4 regions of the Rhodococcus sp. NPDC060086 genome follow, and region 2 is predicted to be linked to each of the others. Evidence: riboswitches for the same ligand, from Rfam matches in the RefSeq annotation. Region 2 holds a riboswitch; each other region holds the start of a gene.
The links. A riboswitch is a leader RNA that binds a small molecule or an ion and turns the genes downstream of it on or off. The one in region 2 is predicted to bind S-adenosylmethionine.
Positions count from the first base shown of each region.

Region 1: linked by a shared signal. The riboswitch ahead of ACFWB0_RS25390 (hypothetical protein) and the one ahead of ACFWB0_RS12885 (homoserine O-acetyltransferase) in region 2 are both predicted to bind S-adenosylmethionine.
Region 3: linked by a shared signal. The riboswitch ahead of ACFWB0_RS19770 (aminotransferase class V-fold PLP-dependent enzyme) and the one ahead of ACFWB0_RS12885 (homoserine O-acetyltransferase) in region 2 are both predicted to bind S-adenosylmethionine.
Region 4: linked by a shared signal. The riboswitch ahead of ACFWB0_RS05530 (ABC transporter substrate-binding protein) and the one ahead of ACFWB0_RS12885 (homoserine O-acetyltransferase) in region 2 are both predicted to bind S-adenosylmethionine.

Region 1 covers NZ_JBHWWZ010000090.1:2,810-5,006, reverse strand. The annotation lists gene ACFWB0_RS25395 (alpha/beta fold hydrolase) at 1-857, shown strand, start outside; gene ACFWB0_RS25390 (hypothetical protein) at 869-1,315, opposite strand; SAM riboswitch class IV at 1,343-1,455, opposite strand; gene ACFWB0_RS25385 (formate/nitrite transporter family protein) at 1,601-2,197, shown strand, end outside.
Region 2 covers NZ_JBHWWZ010000018.1:59,879-62,075, reverse strand. The annotation lists gene ACFWB0_RS12890 (DUF3017 domain-containing protein) at 1-187, shown strand, start outside; gene ACFWB0_RS12885 (homoserine O-acetyltransferase) at 200-1,327, opposite strand; SAM riboswitch class IV at 1,365-1,479, opposite strand; gene ACFWB0_RS12880 (exodeoxyribonuclease III) at 1,706-2,197, shown strand, end outside.
Region 3 covers NZ_JBHWWZ010000042.1:21,875-24,071, forward strand. The annotation lists gene ACFWB0_RS19770 (aminotransferase class V-fold PLP-dependent enzyme) at 1-832, opposite strand, end outside; SAM riboswitch class IV at 903-1,019, opposite strand; gene ACFWB0_RS19775 (Pls/PosA family non-ribosomal peptide synthetase) at 1,263-2,197, shown strand, end outside.
Region 4 covers NZ_JBHWWZ010000005.1:138,656-140,852, forward strand. The annotation lists gene ACFWB0_RS05525 (NADH:flavin oxidoreductase/NADH oxidase) at 1-301, opposite strand, end outside; SAM riboswitch class I at 439-533, shown strand; gene ACFWB0_RS05530 (ABC transporter substrate-binding protein) at 811-2,197, shown strand, end outside.

The DNA of each region.
Region 1 (2,197 bases), on a different contig from region 2:
AGGGCCGGCGCACCTATGTCGAGGCCTATGAGCGGGCGATGTCCACCCTCCCTCCGCCCACGACAACTCTCGACGTCACGACCCGTTTCGGGACGGTCCGCGTCTACGAGTGGAGCTCACCGGAAACCGCGGACACCGCTCCGGTCGTCTTGGTCCCCGGACGCGCGTCGGGTGTCCCGATGTGGGCCGAAAACCTCGCCGACTTCTTGCCACACCGGCGCGTCCTCGCATTCGACGCACTCGGCGACGCCGGCCTGTCGACACAAAGCGTTCCGCTGACCTCGTTCGACGACCAGGCGATATGGATGGCCGACGTACTCGACGAACTCGCCGCCGACGGCGCACACATCGTCGGCCATTCGTTCGGCGGCGCGATCGCAACGACGTACGCACGACAGTTCCCCGAGCGCGTCCGATCGCTGACGCTCCTCGAACCCGTATTCACCTTCGCGTATCCGCCCGCGCGCATGATGGCGTGGACGATGGTGTCGAGCCTTCCGTTTCTTCCCGAGAGTTGGCACACCACCGCACTCGGCAAGGTCGGCGGTGCCGAATTCGACCCGAACGACGACATGGCGAAGATGATCGCCGCAGGTTCGGAACACTATTCGGCGGCGCTGCCGACCCCCTCACCCATGAACGACAGCGAGAGGGATTCCTTGACCGTTCCCACCTACGTCGCTATCGCAGAACATGATTCGATCGCCGGCGGCACGAACGCCGCCGATCGGGCTCGGCAACTCCCGAACGCGACGGTCGCCGTCTTCCCCGATACCACCCATTCACTTCCCATGCAGGCGAAAGATCTTCTCGCAGTCAAACTTCCCGAGTTCTGGATCGACGCCGAGAAAGTGTGATCCGAACACGCTCACAAGCCCGGCACATACGTCAGCACGGGGACGTGACCCGGCACGCAGTCCTTCCAATGATCAGGAGCCGCGAGGGTGAAGGTCGCGGGCACGTGCGGGTCGGAGCCCGGCAGTATCAGGACCCGCCACTGCGGCACCCAGGTCGCGATCTCCCCAGCCGCGTCGACCGCACGGATGATCGCAGTAGTGTCGTGGTGGCGGAACACGAGTCGTACTCCATCCCAGGATAATTCGACGTGTGTCTCGCCCAGCACGCGCACCAGTGCACCGACGCTGAGATCGGAATCATGGAAGGCCTTGCGGGCGCGGATGTGATGGACATGGTGCCCGTCACCGAATGAGGCGCACCCGTGCACATCTGCGCGATCGGCATTCCGGATGTGATCAGCGTGGTCGAAGTGATCAGCGTGGTCGAAGTGATCAGCGTGGTCGAAGTGATCTGTCATGATGTTCCTCCGGGTCGGCCCCGGGGCGGGGCGCTCGTGCCCGGGCCGGTCGGCCGCGAGCCGCTTCGTCATCCGAGCCACCCGCGAGCGTGGGGTTGGCGTGCCGTCAAGTCGGAGCTTGGCGACGGCATCTCGTGAAGCACCGCCACTCTACATGACGCAGCGGCCTCACAACCCTGGCGTCCGTCCGCGGAGAAGTACGCAACGCTTCCTTACTGCTCCGCAACCCCCCGGACACGGGCACTGCCGACACTGGTCGCGCACTGTTCGCACCAGGAGGTTTCCGTGTCCTACGTTCCACCCGCCGAACTGGCCCGCGCAATGGTCGACGCCGGTCAGAGCAAGGTCCTCATGTCCACCCGCGACACCCTCATCAGGGCGTACATGGCTGGAGCCATCCTCGCCCTCGGGGCGGCGTTCGCGATCACCGTCACCGTGCAGACCGGCAACGCACTCCTCGGAGCCGTGCTCTTTCCGGTGGGATTCTGCCTGCTCTATCTGCTGGGTTTCGATCTTCTCACCGGCGTGTTCACGATGGTTCCCATCGCTTACCTCGACAAACGTCCGGGGGTGACGCTCAGGTCGATGCTCCGGAACTGGGGTCTGGTGTTCGTGGGAAACTTCCTGGGCGCTTTCACAGTGGCGCTGCTGATCACCTTCGTCCTCACCTACGGCTACTCGATCCCGCCGGACGCGGTCGGTGAACGTCTCGGCGAAATCGGTGAGGCCCGCACACTCGGCTACGCCGAACACGGCGCCGCAGGCATGATGACGCTGTTCCTACGGGGCGTGCTGTGCAACTGGATGGTCTCGACCGGCGTCGTCGCGGCGATGATGTCGAAGAGCGTGTCCGGCAAGGTTCTCGTCATGTGGATGCCCGTC
Region 2 (2,197 bases):
GCGCCGAGGAGCCTTCGTGTTCGGCGGTGCGATGATCCTGGCGGGGATCCTCAGGTGGGCTCTCGACTCGGATCAGGTGGGAGTGCTCGCGGTACGCGGCAAACGCTTCGACGTGGCTGCGATGCTCGCCATGGGCGGAGCGATCGTCACTCTGGCAGTCTCGATCGACCCGCTGGGTACGGGTTAGGACACACGGGACTCAGGAGCCCGCCAGCTCCATCAGCTCGACGAGCAGCTTCGCGACTGCATCGGCCTCGGTGAGGAAGCCGTCGTGTCCGTCGCGTGACTCGAGAACGCGCAACCCATCGCAGTGGGGAAGCCCGTCGGCGATCTCCTGCTGCAACCGGATCGGGTAGAGCCGGTCGGAATCGACGCCCGCGACGATGGTCGGCACATGTGTGCGGCCCAGTGCAGCCTCGATACCGCCGCGACCGCGGCCCACGTCGTGCCGGTTCATGGCGTCGCTGAGCACCACGTAGGTCCCGGGGTCGAACCGGGAGACGAGTTTCGTCGCCTGGTGGTCGAGATAGCTCTGCACTGCGTAGCGTCCGTCGCGCCACGGATTCTCGTCGCCCTGAGGCAGATTCGCGAACCGTGAGTCGAGCTCTTCCTCGCTGCGATACGACAGGTGGGCCATGCGGCGAGCGATGCCCAAACCGGCTTCCGGTCGGCGGCCGCTCGCGTAGTAGTTGCCGCCCTGCCAGTCCGGATCCGCCGTGATGGCAGCGATCTGGGTGCTCTGGACACCGATCTGGTCGGCGGTCGCGCGGGCACCTACTGCGAGGACCAGCGCAGACCGCACTCGGTTCGGATGGGTGACGATCCACTCGAGCGAGCGCATACCACCCATCGAGCCACCGGTCACGGCAGCCAACGTGTCGATGCCGAGGGCGTCGAGAAGTGCAGCTTCCGCGGTGATCTGATCGCGGATGGTGATCCGGGGGAATCGTGCACCCCACGGCTTTCCGTCGGGCGCGGTGCTTCCCGGTCCGGTGGTGCCCTGGCATCCGCCGAGGACGTTCGTGGCCACTACGCACCAGCGGTCGGTGTCGATCGGGGCGCCGGGTCCGACCATGCCGGACCACCAACCGGGTGACGGATGATCCGGTCCGGCGGGTCCGGTGATGTGCGAGTCGCCGGTCAGGGCGTGCTCGACGAGCACGACGTTGTCGCGGGTGGGGGACAGCGCGCCCCATCGCTGGAGTGCAACGGTGACGCCGGGAAGGGTCTCGCCGCTCTCGAGGGTGATGTTGCCGATGTCGACGGTGCCGAGCTGTCCGTCTTCCGCGGGGAGTTCGATCCGCCGACGGTTGGTGCCTGCTGTCAAGATGCGACCGCCTTCGTCAGCATTTTCGAACCTCCCATGAGCCGGCTTGTCGTCTGCGGTGCGCCGACGACCGTGTCCTCACCCGGAGCACCCCACCCTGGCCGGAGGGTTGCCGACCAGCAAGCCGGGGCTTCGCGCTGGCACTCATGACCTCGTCGGAAGTCTAACGGCTGGGTCGTACGACTCGATAGGCGGCTCTCGACCTCCCCCCGAAGGGTGTCGGGCAGCGGGAAAATTTCCGGTCAGTAGTGCTCCACGGGGTCGCGACCGGGGTTACGAACTGCTCGACATTCCGTGAAGAGATGTGAACATGCATGATCGAATGTGTTTCACAAGGAGTGTGACGCTCCACTCGCAATCTCGGATACGGTGTCCGGCGTGTCTCTCACCATCACCACGGTCAACGTCAACGGCGTGCGCGCAGCAGCAGGCAAAGGCCTGCTCGCCTGGCTCGACACCTCGTCCGCGGACATCGTCTGCCTTCAGGAAGTGCGCGCGAGCGAGAAGCAGTTCCACACTGCGATCGCGCCGGCACTGGACGCGGGATGGTGCGTCGTCGGAGCGGAGGCCTCCGCCAAGGGGCGTGCGGGTGTCGCGATCCTGTCGCGAACTCCCGCGGACGCCGTGCGCATCGGTTTCGGCGTCGACGACTTCGGCGACGCAGGTCGCTACATCGAGGCCGACTACCGGGACGTGACGGTCGGCAGCCTGTACCTGCCCACCGGGGAGGCGGACACCCCGAAGCAGGACGAGAAGGAACGCTTCATGAAGGGCTTCGCCGCATACCTGGGGGAGCGCGCGTCGGACGTCGTCGCGGCCGGTCGAGACATGGTTGTGTGCGGCGACTGGAACATCGCCCACACTGAGCGC
Region 3 (2,197 bases), on a different contig from region 2:
CCGCGACCCCCAGCACATTCGGAGAACCGGCTTCGTGACGGGCGGGGGCACACGCCCACTCGGTGTGGTCGAGGGAAACCTCGCGCACCGCACCGCCGCCGGCAAGGTACGGCTCCGCCGCATCGAGCCAGTCGCGCCGCCCGACGAGCACGCCGGCACCGAACGGCGCGTACAGCTTGTGCCCCGAGAACGCGAGGTAGTCGACGCCGGACTCAGCGAGATCGATGCGGCGATGCGGGGCCAGCTGGGCACCGTCGACGAAGATCCGCGCACCACACGCGTGAGCGAGATCGGCGAGTTCCGCGATCGGCAGAACCTCACCGGTGACATTGGATGCTCCGGTCACCGCGAGCAGGGCCGCCGGCGCACGCTCGAGCTCCACGGCGATCCGCCACACGGTCTCGGAGATCGAATCCGCAGCTTCGACAACACGAGTGCTCTTCCACGGCAACAGGTTCGCATGATGCTCGATGTCGAGTACCACTACGTCGCCGGGTACCGCACCGGCGAGCAGGTTGATCGAATCCGTGGTGTTGCGGGTGAACACCACCACCTGATCCTCGTCGGCTCCGACGAAACGGGAGACCGACGCACGCGAATCCTCGTAGCTCGCGGTGCTGATGCGCGACGCATAGCCCGCGCCGCGGTGCACGCTGGCGTAGAACGGCAACAGTTCGGAGATCCGGTCCGTCACGCTCGCCAGAGCAGGAGCACTCGCCGCATAATCGAAGTTCGCGTACGTGCAGGTGCCGCCCTGCACGAGAGGAACCTGCACGTCACAACCCGACACGCGAGCAAACGGAGCGATACAGGTGGTGGTGGCAACAGTCATGACGAATTTCCCTCGTGTATCAGGGACCCGTCGGTGATCGCCACGACGAAGGTGATTCGCTCGCCGGCGGAGTCCGCGCTTGCTGCGCCCAGGTTCGGAACGTCAGCCAGGTCGTCACCCGGAGCACCCCACCGCGGTGGAGGGTTGCCGACCAGCGAGCCGGGGCTTGATGCTGGTACTCATGACCTGCCGAAGACAATGACACCGGGCACACTTCGTGTCAAGTCGAGCGTCCGAGCGCGGCCGAGGAGCCGCTCCTGAGCAGAGCCGAGTTTCTCCTTCTGACCTGCAAAGAAACCACCGCCGTGCTTTGCTCTGAAGCGCGACACCGCACACGCCCACCTCGCCCACTGCCCCACCGAAAGTTCATCTGCCGTCCACCTTCACCTGAGATAAACCGGATCGCCCCACCGAGTAGAAGGACAGCGGATTGTCTGCTCAACACCCGCCCACACCCGACGACACGTCGCTCGTCCCCGAGATCTTCCTGCGCGGATCACACGCACCCGCGCCACGCACACTCGTCGACGTGCTGCGCGCCACCGCCGAGTCGCATCCGCACGCTCCCGCGATCGACGACGGCACCACGCTGCTCGACTACTCCGAACTCCTCGACCTGGTATTCGTGGGAGCCCGCGGCCTCGCGGAGGCCGGCGTAGGCGCCGGCGATCGTGTCGGGGTGCGCATGTCGTCGGGGTCCAAGGACCTCTACGTCACCATCCTGTCCGTCCTCGCGGCGGGCGCCGCCTACGTCCCCGTGGACGCCGACGATCCCGACGAACGCGCCGAACTCGTCTTCTCCGAGGCAAAGGTCACCGCGATCGTCACCGATGCGGGCATCGGTCCCGGCACCGCACCACCGGCCGACGAACCGGACGTGCGCGAACCGACACTCGACGACGACGCATGGATCATCTTCACCTCCGGTTCCACCGGCACCCCCAAGGGTGTTGCCGTCACACACCGCAACGCCGCAGCCTTCGTCGACGCCGAAGCCAACCTGTTCTGCCGGGACGAACCGCTCGGCCCCCGCGACCGGGTACTCGCAGGCCTGTCCGTCGCCTTCGACGCGTCGTGCGAGGAGATGTGGCTGGCCTGGCGGCACGGCTCATGTCTCGTTCCGGCGCCGCGGTCACTGGTTCGCTCGGGCATGGACCTCGGCCCGTGGTTGGTCTCCCGCAACATCAACGTCGTCTCCACGGTCCCGACCCTCGCCGCGATGTGGCCGGGGGAAGCACTCGAAGCGGTACGTCTGCTCATCTTCGGAGGGGAGGCCTGCCCACCCGACCTCGCCGAGCGCCTCGCCGTTCCGGGTCGCGAAGTGTGGAACACCTACGGCCCCACCGAGGCCACTGTGGTCGCATG
Region 4 (2,197 bases), on a different contig from region 2:
CGACGATGCGAGACCATGCGCGAGTCTGTTCGTCGTTCCACAGCCCGGTGTCCTGCGGACTGATCCGCCCGCCCGGTGTGACGGCGGTGGCCTCGGCGACCACCGCACCGAACCCTCCGGCCGCGCGGGCACCGAGGTGGGTGAGGTGCCAGTCGCCGGGCACCCCGTCGACCGCGGAGTACTGGCACATCGGGGACAGCCAGATGCGGTTACCGAAGGTCACCTCGCGCAGTGCCAGGGGCTCGAACAGGATTTGGGCCGATGTGGCGGTGTCGAGTGTGGATTCGGTTCGAACGGTCATGAATCGGCCTCGCGGGGGGTCGGGTGCGCAGTCGCGGATTCGGTGACGATAGTGGCTACTGCTGCAGCCTCATAAGACTTTCGATCACCGTGAGGGGAACGGTTCATCCGGGGATCGGGAATGTCTAGCATCGACAACGACCATCCAGAGCGACCGAGAGACCTGGCTCGACGACGTCGCAGCAACCCCCTGCATCCGCAGGTGAGGGTGCTACCGCCGGGAACGATGGAGGACTGTTCATGACGCACGAAGATGTCGTGGTGACGTGGTCGTGCCTGCACGTCGACCTGTGCCGGCACAGTGCCGACATCTGTTGACGGTCGACCCGTCCAACCCTCATCCGTCGGCATCGCTCCGGTTCGATGCTGCCGCTGTCATGTAGAGATCGCTGTCATGTAGAGACCGCTGTCATGTAGAGACCGCTGTCATGTAGAGACCACGGAGTTCAGGTGTCCTTCTCGTTCATTCATGCATCCCGTCGTGTGATTCCGGTAGTGGGTGTCGCTGCGATGCTGGTCGTCGGGTTGTCCGCGTGCGGATCAGAGTCGGCCGTCACGCAGGGTGGTGGTACCCCGCAGGCAGGGGGCACGCTCAGGTACGGCCTGTCGCAGGCTCCCACGTGCGCCGATCCCGCGCAGGCCGGCAGCAACCAGACCATCTACGCCGCTCGTCAGGTCGTCGACTCACTCACAGATCAAGACCCCGAGACCGGGCAGATCACGCCGTGGCTCGCCGAGAGTTGGGACGTCAACGAGGACTCCACACAATTCACCTTCCACTTGAAGAAGGGGGTGACCTTCAGCGACGGAACCTCTTTCACCGCTGAATCGGTGCGGGGCAACTTCGATTCCATCGTGAATACTCTCGGCGGGGTCAAGGCTCCGCAGGCCACCGGGTACCTCGCCGGTTACACCGGCACCACCGTGATCGACGAGCACACGGCCAGGGTCGATTTCTCGGCGCCCAACGCGCCGTTCCTCCAGGCCACCTCGACTCATCAACTCGGGTTCCTCTCTGCCGAGGACGTCGCGAAGAGCGCTGAGGAACGGTGTGCAGGCGAGTTGTCCGGCACGGGACCGTTCACGTATGAGGACTACCAGCAGGACCGGTCGGCAACGCTCGTCAAGCGCGCCGGATATGCCTGGGGATCGGAGGTCTTCGCGCACGACGGTGAGGCCTACCTCGACCGGATCGAATTCACCATCGTTCCCGAGTCCGGTGTTCGCACAGGTTCTCTTGCGTCCGGTCAGCTCGACGCGGTCTCCGATGCTCTTCCTCAGGATGCCCCGCAGATCGAAGGTGTCGGTGGCCGCATTCTCACCACGCCGAATCCCGGTCTCCCGTTCGGTTTCCAGCCCAATGTGAGCAGCGGCGTGCTCTCCGATCCCGCCGTCCGTAGCGCACTGATCCCTGCGATCAACCGCACCGAACTCGTCGACACGGTTCTCGGCCCCGACTTCGAGCCCGCGACAAGCGCCCTCGCCTCGGTGACACCCGGGTACCTCGCGGTGGACGCGGTCACCTACGACCCCGATGCGGCGGCGAGGATCCTCGACGACGCCGGATGGATTCCGGGCGAAGACGGTATCCGCGTCAAGGACGGGGAGAGGTTGAGTTTCTCGGTGCTGTTCAGCTCGGTGTTCGCCGGGAACCAGGCGATTCTCGAACTCGTCCAGCAGCAACTGCGGGAGGTGGGTGTAGACCTGCAACTCGATCTGGTGTCGACGCCAGAGACCACCGCCCGACAGAACACCGGAGACTACGACACGACGTACTACAACAGCACACGCGCCGATGGCGACATCCTGCGCACAGCGTTCGGTACCGAGGGCCGGAACCTCAACCAGCGTGGTCCGATCCCGGAACTCGACGACGTCCTCGCAGTACAGCTCACCG